3 regions of the Shewanella sp. M16 genome follow, and region 3 is predicted to be linked to each of the others. Evidence: predicted binding sites of a transcription regulator. Region 3 holds the regulator's gene; each other region holds the start of a gene.

Region 1 (5,795 bases), on a different contig from region 3:
GTTTCATGATTTGATGGCCGCGCATAGTGATCGAACTTGCTAACTTTGCATCGTGGAAAACACAACCTTGAGAACCTAAAACCCCATACAACGAGTTCATGATAATTTTTATCGCTTGGGATAAAGGCGCATTGTGCTCACGTTTGGCCTTTTCGCGCTGCTCAGATAATGTTTGGATAAGCTTAGGTAAAATGGGCTGTTGCCGACTGAAACGGCCACCGAGAAACCCCACAACACAGTCAGACTCGGGCAATTGCAAACCTTCAATTAATCCCTTAGGGTCGATCAAAAAGGTACGAATAATGGAGGGATATAGACTTTTAAAATCGAACACTAAAATATGCTTATAAAGTCCCGGTACAGAATCCATCACATAGCCACCGGGGCTTTCGATCCCATCACTCGCAGGAGCATCGGGTGCGACATAACCGGCTCGATGTAAATGCGGTAAATACAAATGATTAAATGCCGCCACCGAAGCCCCAACCCGCCCCAACTCTAAACCTGTTAGTTCAGCTCGCGCGAGGGCGAACTCCCATAATTGAGTATGACTAAAAATATCCCACACCAGACGGCTGTCAGTAAGATTGTAATGGGCTAAGGCTTGTTTATTGGCCTTAAACAACTGATCAATTTCTTCAACGCGATTATCCACGTTATGAATGGCCTTGCCTTCACCTAATAATTTCCGCGAAACAAATTCCAACGAAAACCGCTCAAAATGATAGAAAGCCGCCTTAAGCCAATCGATACCATCGAGTACCACACGGCCCGGTAAAACTAAGGTTTCTGGCCGAAATTTATTATCGACTTTCCACTCAAGCTTTGCCCCTCCGCGGCCAATGGTGAGCGGAATACGGTGTAATAATGCCCGGCGTGACAAGAGTGCGAGGTCAAAACTCACCACTGACCAACCTATGACAAAGTCAGGATCAAACTCATGGAACCACGCGATTAATCGATGAATGAGTGCAGCCTCATCGGCCACCCATTCAATATATTCGAGAGAGTTTGATTCAGCCTCACCCACCATAATCACTTTTTCATAAGTCTGCTTGAGACTGTCTTGCTCTTCGTCTCGGCCACTGTATTGACCATATAGTGCAACTGAATAGAGTAAACCTTCAAAGCTGCATTCAAAATCCAGTGAAATACAGCGGAAATGTACAGCCGTTAAAGGGGCAATACTCTTAGCCCGCTCGGCGATAAACACGGGCAGCGAGTTAGCCTCAAGACTGTCGCTAGTCGGCGCGTGTATGTTACTCGTCGCAGAGAAATGCCCTAAAAATGCCACATCCAGCGCCACAAACCGCTCGATTAAATAACGCTGTTCGGGGCGAATGTCGGCTTCAAATAAAGGGATATCGGCATCTTTAGCGATGCGCTGTAAGGTACGTAAACTATTGCTAGATTTAGCATAAACACCACTAACCGCGCCGCCTTTAAAGCTTTTGAGCGCTAACGGTACAAACCGCAATGCTTGACCCGGCGTTTGCAACTGCAAAGCCGTGACATCAGTTTGATGACAAAAACAAATGTGTTCAGTGCCTTGCACTTCCACCAGCACAGGGCCTTGGGCGGTAGCCAGATAATACTGCAACACTAAACTCCCATGACGATGAATCGCATGGCGTGTTAAGACTCGACCTTGTACACTAACGGCCGCGGTAGCCTCTGACTTCATCGCATGGGTTCCCAAATCGCATAGCTAGTCAATTTAGATGGTTCCTCAATTTAAATGCCGCCAAATGGCAGAAAAGTTTCTTAGGCTATGCAATCACTGTTATTATGTACAGCATTAATTCGATAAAGTAGTGACGCATGTTACCTGACAATGTAAAAACCCAGATCCGCGCCATCTATAAGGATATCGCTACCGCCTTGCCTAATTTTAGGCCGCGCCGCGAACAAAACTATATGGTGGCGGAAATCTCTAAGACCCTCGCCGGCGACTATGACAAAGATAGACGCATCATAGTGGTCGAAGCAGGGACTGGGATCGGTAAATCATTGTCTTATATTCTCGGTACCATCCCACTGGCACTAGCGAGCAAGAAAAAAGTCTGTATCGCCACCGCGACCGTCGCCCTGCAAGAACAATTACTGCATAAAGACTTGCCCTTCTTCCTTGAGCAATCCGGCTTAAATTTCCGCTTTGGCCTAGTCAAAGGTCGACAACGTTATGTGTGTCTATCGAAACTGGCGATGCTCATCGGTGACGACAACAGTACACAAATGGCCATGTGGCAAACTAAGCCTGACAATAGCCAAGTGGCTATGATGCATGGCCTGTTAAAAGACTATAACGAAGGTCGCTGGAACGGCGAAATCGACACCTTAGCCGTGCCGCTGCCCGATCACCTGTGGCAACAAATCGCCTGCGACAAACACAGCTGTCATCGCCAAGTCGCCAGCCACAGAAATTGCCCGTTCCATAAGGCCCGTGAAGATGTTGATACCTGGGACGTGCTCATCGCCAACCACAGCTTGTTATTTGCCGATTTAGAATTAGGTGGCGGCGTGATTTTGCCCGATCCCGAAGACGTGTTTTATGTTATCGACGAGGCACATCACTTACCCATTGTGGCGCGGGACTTCTCCAGTGCACAGGCCACGCTTAGGGGCGCCTGCGACTGGCTCGAAAAAATTGGCAAAACCTGCGCTAAGTTACAAAACCAAATAAAAAGCAACAATATCATTGCCCCCGCGCAAGCGATGCAAGATCATTTAGGCGATCTTATCAGCCAGCTCAATCAAGTGGCCCACTATTGCGATACCCAGACCAAACACTTTGCCAATCCTGAAAACCGTCTGCGTTTTGAGCACGGCAAACTACCAGAGTCATTACTCATTCTCGCCGAAAACCTTGCTGTGACCTCTAATCTTGCCCTCAAACAGTTTAATAAAATGCTGTCACTGCTGGCCGAGGCGATTAAAGATGGCGATATTCCTAAACATCAATCCGAAGCGCTATTGGCCGAAACCGGATTTATGCTGCAAAGGCTCGAAAACCTGCAGAAACTGTGGAGGATGATGGCCAAGGAAGATAAGCACAAAGGCGCACCTATGGCGCGCTGGGTCGAACTCATCACAGGTAAACAAGTGGATTATCTGTTTAGCGCCTCGCCGATTGAAGTCGGTTTTATGCTGGAATCCATGCTGTGGCAAAAGGCCGCAGGCGTAGTCTTATGTAGCGCCACGCTGCGCGCACTCAATAACTTTGACCATTTCGTGCATCAAGTTGGGTTGTCACTCAATGATGGCAGTCGTTATTTAGCCTTACAATCGCCCTTCGATTACCCCAATAATGCGACACTTTATTTACCCAAAATGCGCACTGAGCCGACGGATGATGCCTATACGGCTGAACTTGCCGAACAAATCATCACCCTTATTGAAGGCGAAATGGCAACCTTAGTGCTATTCGCCTCCTACTGGCAGATGGAAAAAGTGGTTGAATTACTTGAAGGTAAACTCACCACTGAGCTACTTATCCAAGGCAATGCGCCACGGCAACAATTGTTAGAAAATCATAAAGCTAAATGCGATAAAGGCGAACCAAGCATCTTGTTTGGCACCGGCAGTTTTTCTGAAGGTCTCGACTTGCCCGGTGATTATCTGACTAACTTGATCGTCACTAAACTGCCCTTTGCCGTACCAACCTCGCCCGTTGAGCAAGCGCATGCAGAATATGTCAAAGTCAAAGGCGGTAATCCCTTCTTACAACTGACGATCCCAGATGCTTCACGTAAGCTTATTCAAAGTTGTGGTAGATTACTGCGTAAAGAGCAAGATTATGGCCGAGTGACTATTTTAGATAGGCGGTTAGTCACTAAACGCTATGGTAAGTCCTTACTGGATGCCTTACCGCCCTTTAGACGTGTTATAGAGTAGGATTAAAATTTGGAGTTGTTACTCGAGCCCAGTCATTGGGCCCTGTTGGCAGTTATAGGTCTTATCGCTGGATTCATTGATGCCGTCGTGGGTGGCGGTGGCCTATTGTCGATCCCCGCACTGTTAACCTTAGGCATTGCGCCGCATACCGTATTAGGCACCAATAAGTTAGCAGCAAGCTTTGGCTCTTTTATGGCAGCTTGGACCTATTATCGCAAACACCTCTTTAAACCCTCGTTTTGGTACATGGCTTTTATCGCCACCTTTATTGGCGCCGTATTGGGCAGTTTCTTAGTCTATTTAGTCGATACTCAATGGCTCGAAAAAGTCCTACCCTTGCTGATCATTGGCATCGCTATTTACAGTTTAGTCAGCCCCAATGCGATGTCAGACGTTAACTGCCAAGTACCAATCAGCAAGCCGCCAGCCAAGCAACAATGGCTACAGGGACTGGCTTTAGGCACTTATGATGGTTTTGCAGGCCCAGGCATTGGCGCATTTTGGACCGTCACATCTGGCTCTTTGTATAAACTGCCTTTACTGCACAGTTGTGGCCTTGCCCGTGCGATGACTTTTACCAGCAACTTGACCGCACTGACTATCTTTGGCTGGCTTGGACAGGTACAGTGGCAAATAGGTCTGTGGATGGGATTGTGCATGATGTTAGGCTCATTTATCGGTGCCCGCTGTGCGATTAAATTTGGCATGCCCTTTATCCGCCCACTGTTTATTTTGATCGTGCTAATGATTGCAGCGAATTTGGCATGGAGCGCATGGTTGTGAACACCCAACAATTAATGGTGATGCTGAAGAATCAGCTTAAAGCCTTAGAACAAGAAGTGCTGCAACACGATAATCGACTCGCGCCGCCACAGCGCAAACTCCTGCAAGAAACAGAGCGTTTTAATCACTCGCTGTTTGTCCAACACGGCGCCCAACTCAGCCCCTGTATTGAACAAATTCGTAGCAGTATTATGCAGCTCGAAAAACAAATTAAGCTTAAACTCGCCCCCCAGACCATTGCCCTGAGCTGTGAGCGGATCCAAGATAGATTCACCGCAGTCAAACGAGCCTTGCTGACCACTTCTATCGACATTAAGTCTAAAACTCAGCAGCGTGCCAGTAGCCGTGCCCGTTTTGCACAACGCCAGAATCAGTCTCACCAAGCCAGTGGTTTCGATTGGATCGCCAATAACGTGATGCAAAATAGTCATGAGATCTACGAAGAATTGAACAAACATCTGAATTGGGCGAAAAAATTTGAACAAAAAATTGAAGAAATGGAATCAAAACTTGAAAACTGTCATAGTGCTGACAAAATAAAATTGCAAAATGACATCCTTTTGATGCATCGTCGTCTAGGAAAATGCAGGCAAGCTATTAGTTATATAGAAGATCGCATTCAAATATTCGAACGCCCGTATCAGAGTAATAACCGTTAAGGAGTAACAATGAAATCACTTTTGCCAATTAGCAGCCTGCTAGTATTACTCGGATCTGCCTCAGCCTTCGCCGCAGATCTCAACATTCCTATGTCATTTGAGTACCTTGCTCTTGATGGTAAAAAAGTCGAGTCGAGCGTATTCAACCATAAAAGCAGCTTAGAATTGGCCCCCGGCACTCACAAAATCGCCATTCGTTACCATGAAATGGTAGAGGATAATTTTAGTGACAGCCAAACCTTTGTTAAGTCAGCACCTTTCATCGTTACTTTAGATGTTGATGGCGACCATCAATATTACCTGCAAGCGGCCGAAGGTGAAGTCGTTAAAAAGCCTAAAGTTTACGCGCAAAACCCACAAATCAAATTAACCCGTAGTGACAAAGGCAGCGTCAATTACCAAGTGGTGAATACCAATTTAGAAGAAGAAAGCTTCGTCTCTCGCCTTTTCAGTGGTAAT
Region 2 (5,795 bases), on a different contig from region 3:
ATAAAGACAAACGGTATCTTAGGATACCGTTTTTCATTGCTAACAAAGGTGGCCGATGTAAGTCGTGCCAAACTGTACAGTGAAAGAATTCCAATTAATTGAATGTTATTTTAGCAACCGCGGCCCCACTCGCCGTGATGTGAAGCTTGGCATCGGTGACGATTGCGCTTTAGTGCAACCCGCAGAAAATAAGTCGATTGCTATCTCCTGTGACACCTTAGTCGAAAATGTCCATTTCTTCCCCGATATGCCTCCTGCTGCCTTAGGTTACAAAGCCTTAGCGGTAAATTTATCTGATCTGGCTGCCATGGGCGCTGAACCCGCGTGGATGACGCTTGCCTTGACGCTACCTGAAGTCGATGAAACTTGGCTAAGTGGTTTTAGTGAAGGCTTGTTTGAAGCGGCCGATTACTATGGCATCGCCTTAATTGGCGGCGATACGACTCGTGGTCCACGAGCGATTAACATCACAGTGCACGGCCAAGTTCCACAGGGCAAGGCACTCACGCGCCATGGTGCTAAAGCGGGTGATTGGATTTATGTCACGGGCACGCTCGGAGATTCGGCCTTAGGTCTGGATATCATTCGAGGCGCGCAGCAGGCCAGAGCCGAGCATAAAGAATTCCTGATTAATCGACATTATCGTCCAACACCAAGAGTCTTAGCGGGCCAAGCTTTGCGTTCGCTTGCCTCCAGTGCAATCGACCTTTCCGACGGGTTTATCTCGGATATCGGTCATGTGCTTAAGGCTTCGGCAGTCGGTGCTGTGGTGGACGTTAATTGCATCCCGCTTTCACGCGCGATGCAAGATACCGTCAGCGAGGAGCATGCCTTAGGTTATGCGCTAACGGGGGGCGAAGATTATGAACTGCTGTTCACCGTTCCTGAGGCGCAAAAAGGTGCGCTTGAGACAGCGTTGAGCCATGCAGGAGCAAAGTTTGTTCGCGTTGGACAAATTTGTGCAGGCAGTAAGCTCAAGTTGCAACTCAATGGTGAGCCGTTTACACCGCCGTATCACGGTTTCGAGCACTTTTAAGCGAAGAGCATGTTAATGAAATGGTTGTCAAAGGATCAGGTGCTAACGCGCCTGTCATTAAAAAATCCTGTCCACTTTTTGGCACTCGGTTTTGGTAGCGGACTCGCCGCTAAAGCACCTGGTACTTTCGGTACCTTAGCAGCCATTCCCCTCTATTTATTGATGGCGCCATTACCGCTCACTTGGTATATCGGCTTAACCTTATTGAGCGCATTTGCGGGATTTTATATCTGCGGTAAAGCCGCTCAAGATATGGGGGTACACGATCACGGTGCGATTGTGTGGGATGAAGTGGTTGGGCTACTGATCACTATGATAGCGGCACCAGCAGGTTGGGGTTGGTTGTTAGTCGGCTTTGGTCTATTTCGCTTTTTCGACATCATCAAACCTTGGCCTATTCGATGGCTCGATGCCAAAGTTCATGGTGGCTTTGGCATTATGATTGACGATGTCTTAGCAGGCGTGTTTTCGTTTATTTGTCTGCAAGGGCTAGTCTGGTGTTTTAGCTAACATTATCGCTAGCCTAACATGATAGTTAACCTGACATGTTAGTTAACCTGACATGTTAGTTAACCTGACATGTTAGTTAGCATGACCAACAACTAACCCTTAGTTTTTGATATAGCTCCTTAGCTTGTGATATAGAGTGTGTAGATTCAAGCGTTTAGCGACCTTATTCGTTATCTGATCCATGCTACTATTGCAGCAGTTCCCTTGCGTTCGCGAGGGTATTGCTGGTGATAGTATCGCCACCTAACAGTCTTGCAAGCTCTTGGATACGCTGCTCACGATCGAGCGATTTCATTGTGGTCTCAGTACTGCCTGCCTTATTAAATTTATCGACGAACATGTGTTGATGACCATTGCCCGCAACTTGCGGCAAGTGAGTCACGCACAGTACTTGGGTCGATTCCCCTAAGCTGCGTAACATGCGGCCCACCACTGCTGCGGTGGGGCCGGAAATCCCGACATCCACCTCATCGAAAATTAATGTCGGTGTGGCAACTTTCTTCGCGGTAATCACTTGGATCCCTAATCCTATGCGTGAAAGCTCACCGCCAGACGCGACTTTCGAAATCGGTTGCAAAGGTTGGCCAGGGTTAGTGGTTACCATAAATTCGATATTGTCACTGCCATTGGCTGACATTTGCTCGGGGTGGAAATTGACTTCGATCGTAAATTTACCCTTAGGCATATTCAGTTCGTGGATTGACTGAGTCACCAGTTTGTCGAGTTCTTTAGCATAGCGGGCACGGCTTTGGCTGAGCTTTTGCGCATTGCTAAGGTAAGCGGCTCTACTGGCATCGACCTGTAGTTGAATTTCTTCGAGCTTGCTTTCGTCACTGTCTAAGGTGCTCAGCTCTGCCTTTAATGCCAAATGATGCTCGGCCAGTTTATTCGGGCTAACATGATGCTTACGCGCTAGTTGCATGGCTTTTGATAGCCGTTCTTCTAAATAGGCGAAATGGGTCGGATCGAGTTCAAGCTTACTCAAATAGTGCTGTAATTCGCCTGCACTTTCTTGTACTTGGATTAAGGCATCATTCAACATAGTGCTGACATTGCTTAATGCAGGATCGTAGCTTTGCAGATCTTCGGCGAGGGAAACGACTCGATTAAGCAGCGATTCTATATTGTTCTCTTCGCCTTCAGTGAGTATATCTAAGCTCGCCTGACAGGTATCAATCAACTCAGTGCCATTGGCAAGACGTTTGTGCTCTTGCTCAATTTCATCGAACTCATCGACTTTAAGATCAAACTCATCAAGTTCTTCTACTTGATATTGCACTAATTGCTTACGGGCAATACGTTCATGCTGTGAGGCTTCGAGTTGTTTTAGGTCAGCCTCAATTTGCTTGCAGCGTTGAAAACTGGCGGCAACCGTATCGATAAGTAATCTGTGGTTGGCATAACTGTCGAGCAGGGTGAGTTGATGTTCACTTTTTAACATTGCATGGTGCGCATGTTGACCGTGAATACCGATAAGTAACTGACCCAGTAATTTTAGCTGCGTCAGCGGCACTGGATTACCATTGATGTAGGCGCGTGAACGGCCATCGCTACCAATAGTCCGACGTAGAATGCACTCATCATCGAGTTCAAGATCGTTATCTTCTAACCAACGTTTTGCCAGTGGAATATCATCCAAGGAAAAGCGGGCGCTGACCTCGGTTTTATTGGCTCCGGGACGAACACTGCTGGCATCGGCGCGATTGCCTAGGCATAGGCCTAGCGCATCGATGGCAATCGATTTACCCGCACCGGTTTCACCTGTTATGCTGGTCATACCGGGGCGAAAATCCAGTTCTAAAAAACGGACGATAGCGAAGTTATTAATGCTGAGTTGGCAAAGCATAGTGAATTCCTGTCGAAAAACATACCAAACCACTGTATTGATAAACAGTATATACTGATTTTATATACAGTAAAGTGGCTTGGGTAAATAATCAGCATTATCGACAGTAAATATTTTTAATTAACTGATTATGCATGGGTTCTTACTAAGCTTTCTAAGATAGGTAAACTGAAGAAAGTGACTAAGGTGCCAAATAGAATGCCCTGAGCACTGGTTGAAGCCTGAGTGTTATAACGCTGGGCGAGTAAGTACACGCTAGCCGCGGTGGGCAGTGCGCTCAAGATCACGCCCATGATCAGGTAGTCGCCACTGACTCCAAAACGGTTAAGCATAAAGTAGACGAGTGCCGGTTGGATAGCCAGCTTGAAGAGGTTGATAAGGCTCAGTTCGATAAAATTCTTGGGGCTAAATACGCTGCTATCTTTCTGGTAGCGCATCGCTTTGGCGAGTACCATGCCGATAGCAAATAGGGCGCAGGGGCTTGATGTATTGCCTATTTGCTGGATCATTAGCGCCAGCCCTGACGGCAGTTTTATCTCTAGCGCCGAAATGCCGACACCAATTAAGCTACCAATAACGATAGGGTTTTTACCGACCGCCATCGCCATTATGATTAAGGCGTGGTGTTGTCTTTGGGTGTTAGTGGCCAGTTCCATCGAGACTAAGGCGACGGCAAACATCAGCACGGATAATAAGCTGGCAATCGCGGCGGCAACTAAGGCACTTTGCTGCTGCGGGAATAAGATGATAAGCAGTGGAATACCAATAAATGCTGTATTACCAAAGGTGGCATTGAGGGCTCGAATAGCGGCAACCGCATGCTGTTTAGGGTTAGCGATCAGCGATAGCCCAAGGCAGACAAGATAAGTGATTACCATAGCTGTGCTGTAGCCCGCCATAAATCCCCATTGCAAAATCTCGTCAATCGGCTGCTGGGCGAGGGCGATAAGCATGATTGCAGGGAACGCAATATAGTAGACATATTGGTTTAGCACTTGATCCGTATCGACGGGCAAGAGTTTTAGTTTTTGCACTAGTGTACCGAGCAACATGATCCCGAAGACGGCAAACAGAGGGGTTAAAATGGTCATTTCCCTCACTCATCCTTACGATTAAATTTGAATAAACTCGCCCACCCTCGTCATTTTACTGTCGCTATGATTTTTGGTGGGCAGAGTTACAGCATTTGATTCTTTTTATGTCACTTTAGAGCCAGATTTAGCGCCAGCGCAGTAAAACTCGCCACAAAATAACATACCATTTCAATCTAAGGCTATTGCGCTATGGTCGTATAAGTGAATAATTCAATGTTTAAAACACAATCACTTAGTGAATTTAGCGTTTTAACGTCAATACCCAATATGTGAAATTAGGATATGCAATGAGTGATGATTTAGGCGCTGAACTACAACTTGTCTATCTTTTTGTGCATTTAGTCAATGCGGGCAGTTTTTCGCAGGCGGCGAAGGAGCTCGATATGCCCATCGCCACTGTGAGCCGCAAGTTAGCGAAGTTGGAAGAGAAGCTCGATAAACAGCTCTTTATGCGCAGCACCCGCAAGTTACGATTGACGGAGGAAGGATTGGCGCTCTTTCAACGCTATCAGAGTGTGGTGGCTCAATTCGATGAGCTGAGTGGGTTAGGCAGCGATAAACCCGAGGGTACCCTGCGCATCGCCGCGCCGATTTCGATTATTTCCATCGTGTTTATTCAAGCATTGAATGAATTTGGCCGCCTATATCCCGATATCCGTTTACACATTTCCCAGAGCAATGAGTTAGTCGATTTGATCGACAAAGGCATAGATGTGGCGATTGTTGGCGGGGCTCAGCCTGATTCTTCTTGGGTGTCGAGTACCTTAGGCGAGCTCGACTATTGCCTGTTTGCCACGCCAGAATATTTGGCTCAGGCACCTAAACTTGAGCATCCCGATGATCTTGAAGCCCATCAACTGATAAAAGTCTGGCCGCTGTTTAATTGGCATTTAAAGCATCCAAGCGGCGAGTCTTTTTATTTTAATGGCCCGACTAAGCTCACCCTCACGGACTTACACGGAGCGATTCAGGCGACATTAGGCCATGGCGGGATCTTGTATGGTCCTGAACTTTTTGTAAAACAGCAGATTAAAGAGGGAAAACTTAAAGTATTACTGCCTGAATGGATTGGCGAACAGAGGCGAATTTCGATTTTATATCATCAGCGCAGCCAGCAGCCGCTAAAGGTAAGAGTCTTTATTGAGTTTATGCAGTCAAAGGCGCCAGAGTTATTCTCTATGCGTTGATTTAACGAGGGGAACTGATTTTTAGCGTCTTTTAGGTTTTACCGTGTTTTTGCTCATGGTGTTTTGCGTTTGTTTTGCGTCTTGCAGGCTGGAGCGTGTCGCGGGCAGTATGCCGAGTTCTA
Region 3 (5,795 bases):
GCCAGTTTGGCGCACGCTCATTTAAGAAATTTTGCAGGGTAATAGGCTCGCCAAAATTCACATAACCTTGGCCAAAATTACCTAATTTGCGAATGGCACCAAACACCTGCCACACAGATTCTTTTTTCTTTTTCTTACCGCTTAACTCTTTATGGTAAGTCGCCACTTCCATCACATGGTCATAGCCTAAATACACAGGCACAAGTGTGACAGGACGTTCAATACCGCGCAGTACGCTGTTCATCGTCATGGCGATCATGCCAGTTTTCGGCGCCAACAGACGGCCAGTACGTGAACGGCCGCCTTCGGAGAAGTATTCCACTGAATAACCTTTAGCAAACAGCTGGTCTAAATACTCACGAAATACTGCGGTGTATAGCTTGTTGCCATTAAAACTACGGCGGATAAAGAAGGCACCACCGCGACGGAACATAGGTCCCGCGGGCCAGAAATTGAGGTTAATGCCGGCAGCAATGTGCGGCGGAACCATGCCTTGATAATACAAAATATACGATAACAGCAGGTAATCCATGTGGCTGCGATGGCAAGGCACATAAACAATCTCGTGGCCATCGTGGTGTAACTGCCGAACTTGCTCGGCGCCTTTAATGTTGATCCCGCTGTAAAGCTTGTTCCACAGCCAAGTTAAAAAACGCTCGGCAATACGCACTAAACTGTCTGAGTAATCGGCAGCGATTTCATCGAGATACTCAATAGCCGTCTCGCGCGCTTGGGTCTCAGAAATCTTTTTACTAGCGGCCTCTTCTTGAATCGCTTTGCGCAGCGACTCAGATTTGAGTAACGAATGAAACAGTGCTTGGCGGTTTGGCAGCACAGGCCCTGTCATTACCTTACGTTGACGACGGAAATGCACGCGTGCAACCCGTGCTAACTTATGGGCAATCCCCATGTCGGTGCCATGTTCGTCAGCCATGTAACGCAGGGATACGGCATTCGAAAACTGCACGAAGTTATGTCGACCTAAGAACAAAATCATCAAGCACTTGCGCAGCCAAGTCGGGTTTTCCCGCTCAAATACGGCCGCCTTCATAGTGTCGTCTTCTTTCCCTGGCGTTCGACCCCAATACAAGCTCACGGGCACAAGTTGGATATCCAATTCAGGACGTTCCTTATGCACGGCTAACAAACGCATAAAGCATTCGAGGAAAGGCTCATTACCAGCACGTTCGCCAAACAGTGGCTTACGTCCTTGAAGACAGACAACCCGAGGCGCAATCACACCATTAGCCACTAGAGGCTCATAAGGGCTTGGTAAGCCTAACTTAGCCGTTATTTCGCTCAAAGCAGCTATGTCACTAAGGGATTCTGTTTTCATCACATAAACAAGGGGTCTGGAAGCATCCAGATTCAGATCGGCAAAGGGATCCTGAGGCACCACAATAGTGTGCACTAAGTGTTTTTGGATCCAACGTAATGATTTCAACCAAAGAGAGTCGTGTTTAGGCATTATTCTTATGCAATTAAGTGCGTTTACTAGCCCGATAGAATACCAGACTATGGGCAATATTCGCTAATTCTCTCCAACATAGCTAAAAAGTGGTTAATACTTGCGCTGCAAATAATACTGTATATACTAACAGTAACTGTATAGAAAAACAGGAAACACCATGAGACCTTTGACGCCACGCCAAGCTGAAATTTTAGAGCTAATTAAACGAAATATTGCCGATACTGGCATGCCACCCACTCGGGCAGAAATCGCAACCCGTTTAGGTTTTAAGAGCGCCAATGCGGCTGAAGAACACCTTAAAGCGTTGGCGAAAAAGGGCTGCATTGAGATCATGCCTGGCACATCTCGGGGCATTCGTCTGCCTGCGGAAATCGAAGATTTGACTGAAACAGGTTTACCGCTCATCGGCCAAGTGGCCGCGGGTGAACCTATCCTCGCCCAAGAACATGTTGAACAGTACTACCAAGTCGACCCAAGCATGTTCCATCCCGCCGCCGATTTTTTACTGCGAGTAAAGGGCGACAGCATGAAAAATATCGGTATTCTCGAAGGTGATTTGCTGGCAGTTCATAAAGTAGAGCAAGCTAGAAATGGTCAAGTGGTTGTCGCTAGAGTCGATGACGATGTCACTGTTAAACGTTTCGAAAAAAAAGGTAATGTAGTCTATCTACACGCCGAAAATGAAGACTATTCCCCGATTAAAGTGGATTTAGGCTATCAAAGTTTAACAATTGAAGGACTCGCCGTCGGTGTGATCCGTAATGGAGATTGGCTATGAACAAACTACTTGGCAATGCACCCCGCCATCCGGGCTTGTGGCTCGATGAAGTCCGTGATGCTGACTATGACTGGCACCATGCACCTATCGCCTGTATGCCAACTAAGACTCAAGGTCGCCAAGAATTAATTCATCTGAGTGCACAACTCGCTCAGTTAAGCCAACAGGGCCGTTGGTTAGTGCTCATCAACCCACCAAGTATTGGCTACAAGCAAACACTCGCTAGCGCAGGTGTGCGTATGGATAGAGTCTTACTGGTACATGCTAAAGATGAAGTCGAAACCCTGTGGGCGATGGAAAAAGCCCTAACAAGTGGTACGTCCAGTGCAGTCATTACTTGGACTCAATCATTAGATGCGCGGGATAATCGACGCCTACAAATCGTGGCTAAAAGTGCCCGAGCTATGGGCATAGTGCTTGAAGACGTAAATAGTCACTTACATGCCGACGTACGCATTGAGCAAGGCAATCTCTTCGGTCAGCAATCTTTTTTTAGCGCTGTACACTAAATATTCATTTAATTTTTTACCTTGAAAGCCGCCTCACCTATGAATGTGAGGCTTTTTTTTGGCAATTTTTCAGATAATTAGATAAATAAGTGATCTTGATCAATATTTAAACAGCAAGTATGGTTGGTTAAGTCGGTGGTGATATATCACCTTCCGTGGTCAATGAATCGAGTATTTATCGAACTCGAAGCGCCACTAAAAATAGAGAACAAATTTATTTCAGCAGTATGTGCCAGCGTGGCTAATTACCAGCAGTAACAATACTTGATTAAAAGTAACAGCCGCCAACGCACGTTGAAGTCAAAAAAGCTTTTTTGGGAACTGAAGAGTTTGCATAGAGTTGAGACTTACTGTGTTGCTCTTCTTTGTAGTTGCTATTCGCAATTGGCAGAGGAGAAGTCTTGTGAAGCAATTGTTGTATTGTTTACTCGTGGTGCTTTTCGCACCACCGTTGACCGCCGCGGACATGCGGTTCAACATGACCCCTGGCGTGACCGAGATCAGTGGCAAGGTTTATCACTTGCACATGACCATCTTGTATATCTGCTGCGCAATAGGCCTAGTGGTCTTTGGCGTCATGATTTACGCCATGATCAACCACAGAAAATCCAAAGGCGCTGTCGCGTCCCACTTTCACGAAAGCACTAAAGTTGAAATCGCTTGGACGATTCTGCCATTTATCATTTTGATCTTAATGGCGATTCCAGCGACAAAAACTTTAATCGCAATGGAAGATCCCAGCAACGCCGATCTCACCGTAAAAGTCACGGGGTCCCAATGGAAATGGCATTACAGCTATTTCGATCAAGATATTGATTTTTATAGCATACTGACAACACCCAGAGCACAAATTGAAGGCACCGAAACCAAGGGTGAAAACTATCTATTGGAAGTCGATAAACCGCTCGTTCTACCGATAAACCGCAAAATCCGCTTTCTGATGACTTCAGAGGATGTCATCCATTCCTGGTGGGTACCCGCCTTTGCCATTAAGAAAGATGCCAACCCTGGATTTATCAATGAGGCTTGGACTCGCATCGACAAACCCGGCATTTACCGCGGTCAATGCGCCGAACTTTGCGGAAAAGACCATGGTTTTATGCCTATCGTAGTACAAGCGTTACCTGAAGCCGAGTTTGAGGCTTGGGTAACAGAGCAGAAACAAGCCGCAGGTGCTGCGGCTGAAGCCGCTCAAGCCGCTTTATCACAAACCCTAAGTAAAGAAGAGTTGATGACTCAAGGTGAACAAGTTTACCTCGGGCACTGCGCAGCCTGCCACCAGCCCAATGGCGAAGGGTTGCAAGGCGTATTTCCGCACCTTAAAGGTAGCCCGATTGCAACGGGACCGCTCAGCGGCCACCTTGAAATTGTGCTCAACGGTAAAACGGGTACAGCCATGCAAGCGTTTAGTAAGCAATTGACTGCACAAGAAATCGCGGCAGTGACTACCTACGAGCGTAATGCTTGGGGCAATAATACTGGCGATGCAGTGCAAGCCAAAGACGTCAACGAGTACATGAACGGCAATTCTGCACAAACATCCGCCGCGGTACCAAGCAGTACAACTCCGACACCCGCACCTGCAGACGTCTCAGCTGCAATCGATCCCGCAAGCCTCCCCACACTCAGCCATGACGCCCTCATGGCCGAAGGTGAAACTGTCTACGCGACCTTCTGTGCTGCCTGCCATCAAGTGACAGGTGCAGGAATACCACCCGCCTTCCCCGCGCTAGTGGGTAGTGCTATCGCCATTGGACCAGTCGCCAATCACATCGATATTGTGATGCACGGCAAAACGGGCACGGCTATGCAGGCATTTGGCAAACAGCTTAGCCCACAGCAACTTGCAGCAGTCATTACCTATGAACGCAATGCTTGGGATAACAATACCGGCGATACAGTGCAACCTGCTGATATCGCAAGTCATGGACAGTAGGGGATAATGATGAGCACTACGACTCAAGATCAAACCGCAGCCCATGATGACCATCATCATGGTGCGCCAAAGGGCATCATGCGCTGGCTGCTAACCACCAACCATAAAGACATAGGTACTTTGTATTTATGGTTCAGCTTCATTATGTTCTTAACCGGTGGCGCTATGGCCATGGTGATCCGCGCTGAACTCTTTCAACCTGGATTACAATTGGTCGAGCCCAACTTTTTCAACCAAATGACAACTGTTCATGGGCTGATCATGGTATTCGGTGCGGTAATGCCAGCCTTTACAGGGCTCGCTAACTGGCTGATCCCTATGATGATAGGGGCGCCCGATATGGCGCTGCCACGGATGAATAACTGGAGTTTTTGGATACTCCCCTTCGCCTTCACTATCCTTCTCAGTTCGCTATTTATGGAAGGTGGCGGACCTAACTTTGGTTGGACCTTCTACGCACCACTATCAACAACTTATAGCCCAGATAGCACGGCGCTCTTTGTATTTTCTATTCACATCATGGGGATAAGTTCGATCATGGGCGCGATCAACGTGATTGTGACCATAGTGAATTTACGCGCGCCAGGCATGACATGGATGAAGTTACCATTGTTTGTCTGGACTTGGCTTATCACGGCATTCCTACTGATCGCAGTTATGCCCGTACTCGCGGGCGCAGTGACTATGGTGCTGACCGATAAGTTTTTCGGCACGAGTTTCTTCGATGCGGCGGGCGGCGGCGATCCTGTGATGTTCCAGCATATTTTCTGGTTCTTCGGCCACCCTGAAGTTTACATCATGATCTTGCCGTCCTTTGGCATCATCTCTGCCATAGTCCCAGCCTTCAGTCGTAAACCCTTATTTGGCTATGCATCCATGGTTTATGCTACGGCTAGTATTGCAATTCTGTCGTTCCTCGTGTGGGCGCACCATATGTTCACCACAGGTATGCCAGTGTTTGCCGAGCTGTTTTTCATGTATTGCACTATGTTGATTGCAGTGCCAACTGGGGTGAAAGTGTTTAACTGGGTTGCCACTATGTGGCGCGGCTCACTCAGTTTCGAAACGCCCATGCTGTTTGCTGTAGCCTTTATCATACTC

The links. The regulator LexA, encoded in region 3, represses DNA repair genes until DNA is damaged. The targets are predictions, from matches to a motif close to TACTGTATNNNNATACAGTA.
Region 1: a site for LexA is predicted at 1,779-1,798, ahead of dinG (ATP-dependent DNA helicase DinG). Genes of this name have one in related genera too.
Region 2: a site for LexA is predicted at 3,423-3,442, ahead of recN (DNA repair protein RecN). Genes of this name have one in related genera too.

What each region holds. Positions count from the first base shown of each region.
Region 1 is NZ_JAGTUL010000006.1:79,599-85,393, reverse strand. It holds gene KFE26_RS05815 (DNA polymerase II) at 1-1,684, opposite strand, end outside; gene dinG (ATP-dependent DNA helicase DinG) at 1,822-3,894, shown strand; gene KFE26_RS05805 (TSUP family transporter) at 3,904-4,677, shown strand; gene KFE26_RS05800 (primosomal replication protein) at 4,668-5,336, shown strand; gene KFE26_RS05795 (DUF2057 domain-containing protein) at 5,346-5,795, shown strand, end outside.
Region 2 is NZ_JAGTUL010000001.1:7,734-13,528, reverse strand. It holds gene nusB (transcription antitermination factor NusB) at 1-1, shown strand, start outside; gene thiL (thiamine-phosphate kinase) at 80-1,036, shown strand; gene KFE26_RS00050 (phosphatidylglycerophosphatase A) at 1,052-1,546, shown strand; gene recN (DNA repair protein RecN) at 1,734-3,392, opposite strand; gene KFE26_RS00040 (AEC family transporter) at 3,521-4,483, opposite strand; gene lldR (LysR family transcriptional regulator LldR) at 4,774-5,673, shown strand; gene KFE26_RS00030 (DUF3319 domain-containing protein) at 5,695-5,795, opposite strand, start outside.
Region 3 is NZ_JAGTUL010000002.1:169,660-175,454, reverse strand. It holds gene plsB (glycerol-3-phosphate 1-O-acyltransferase PlsB) at 1-1,468, opposite strand, end outside; gene lexA (transcriptional repressor LexA) at 1,629-2,249, shown strand; gene KFE26_RS02115 (cell division inhibitor SulA) at 2,246-2,758, shown strand; gene coxB (cytochrome c oxidase subunit II) at 3,162-4,694, shown strand; gene ctaD (cytochrome c oxidase subunit I) at 4,704-5,795, shown strand, end outside.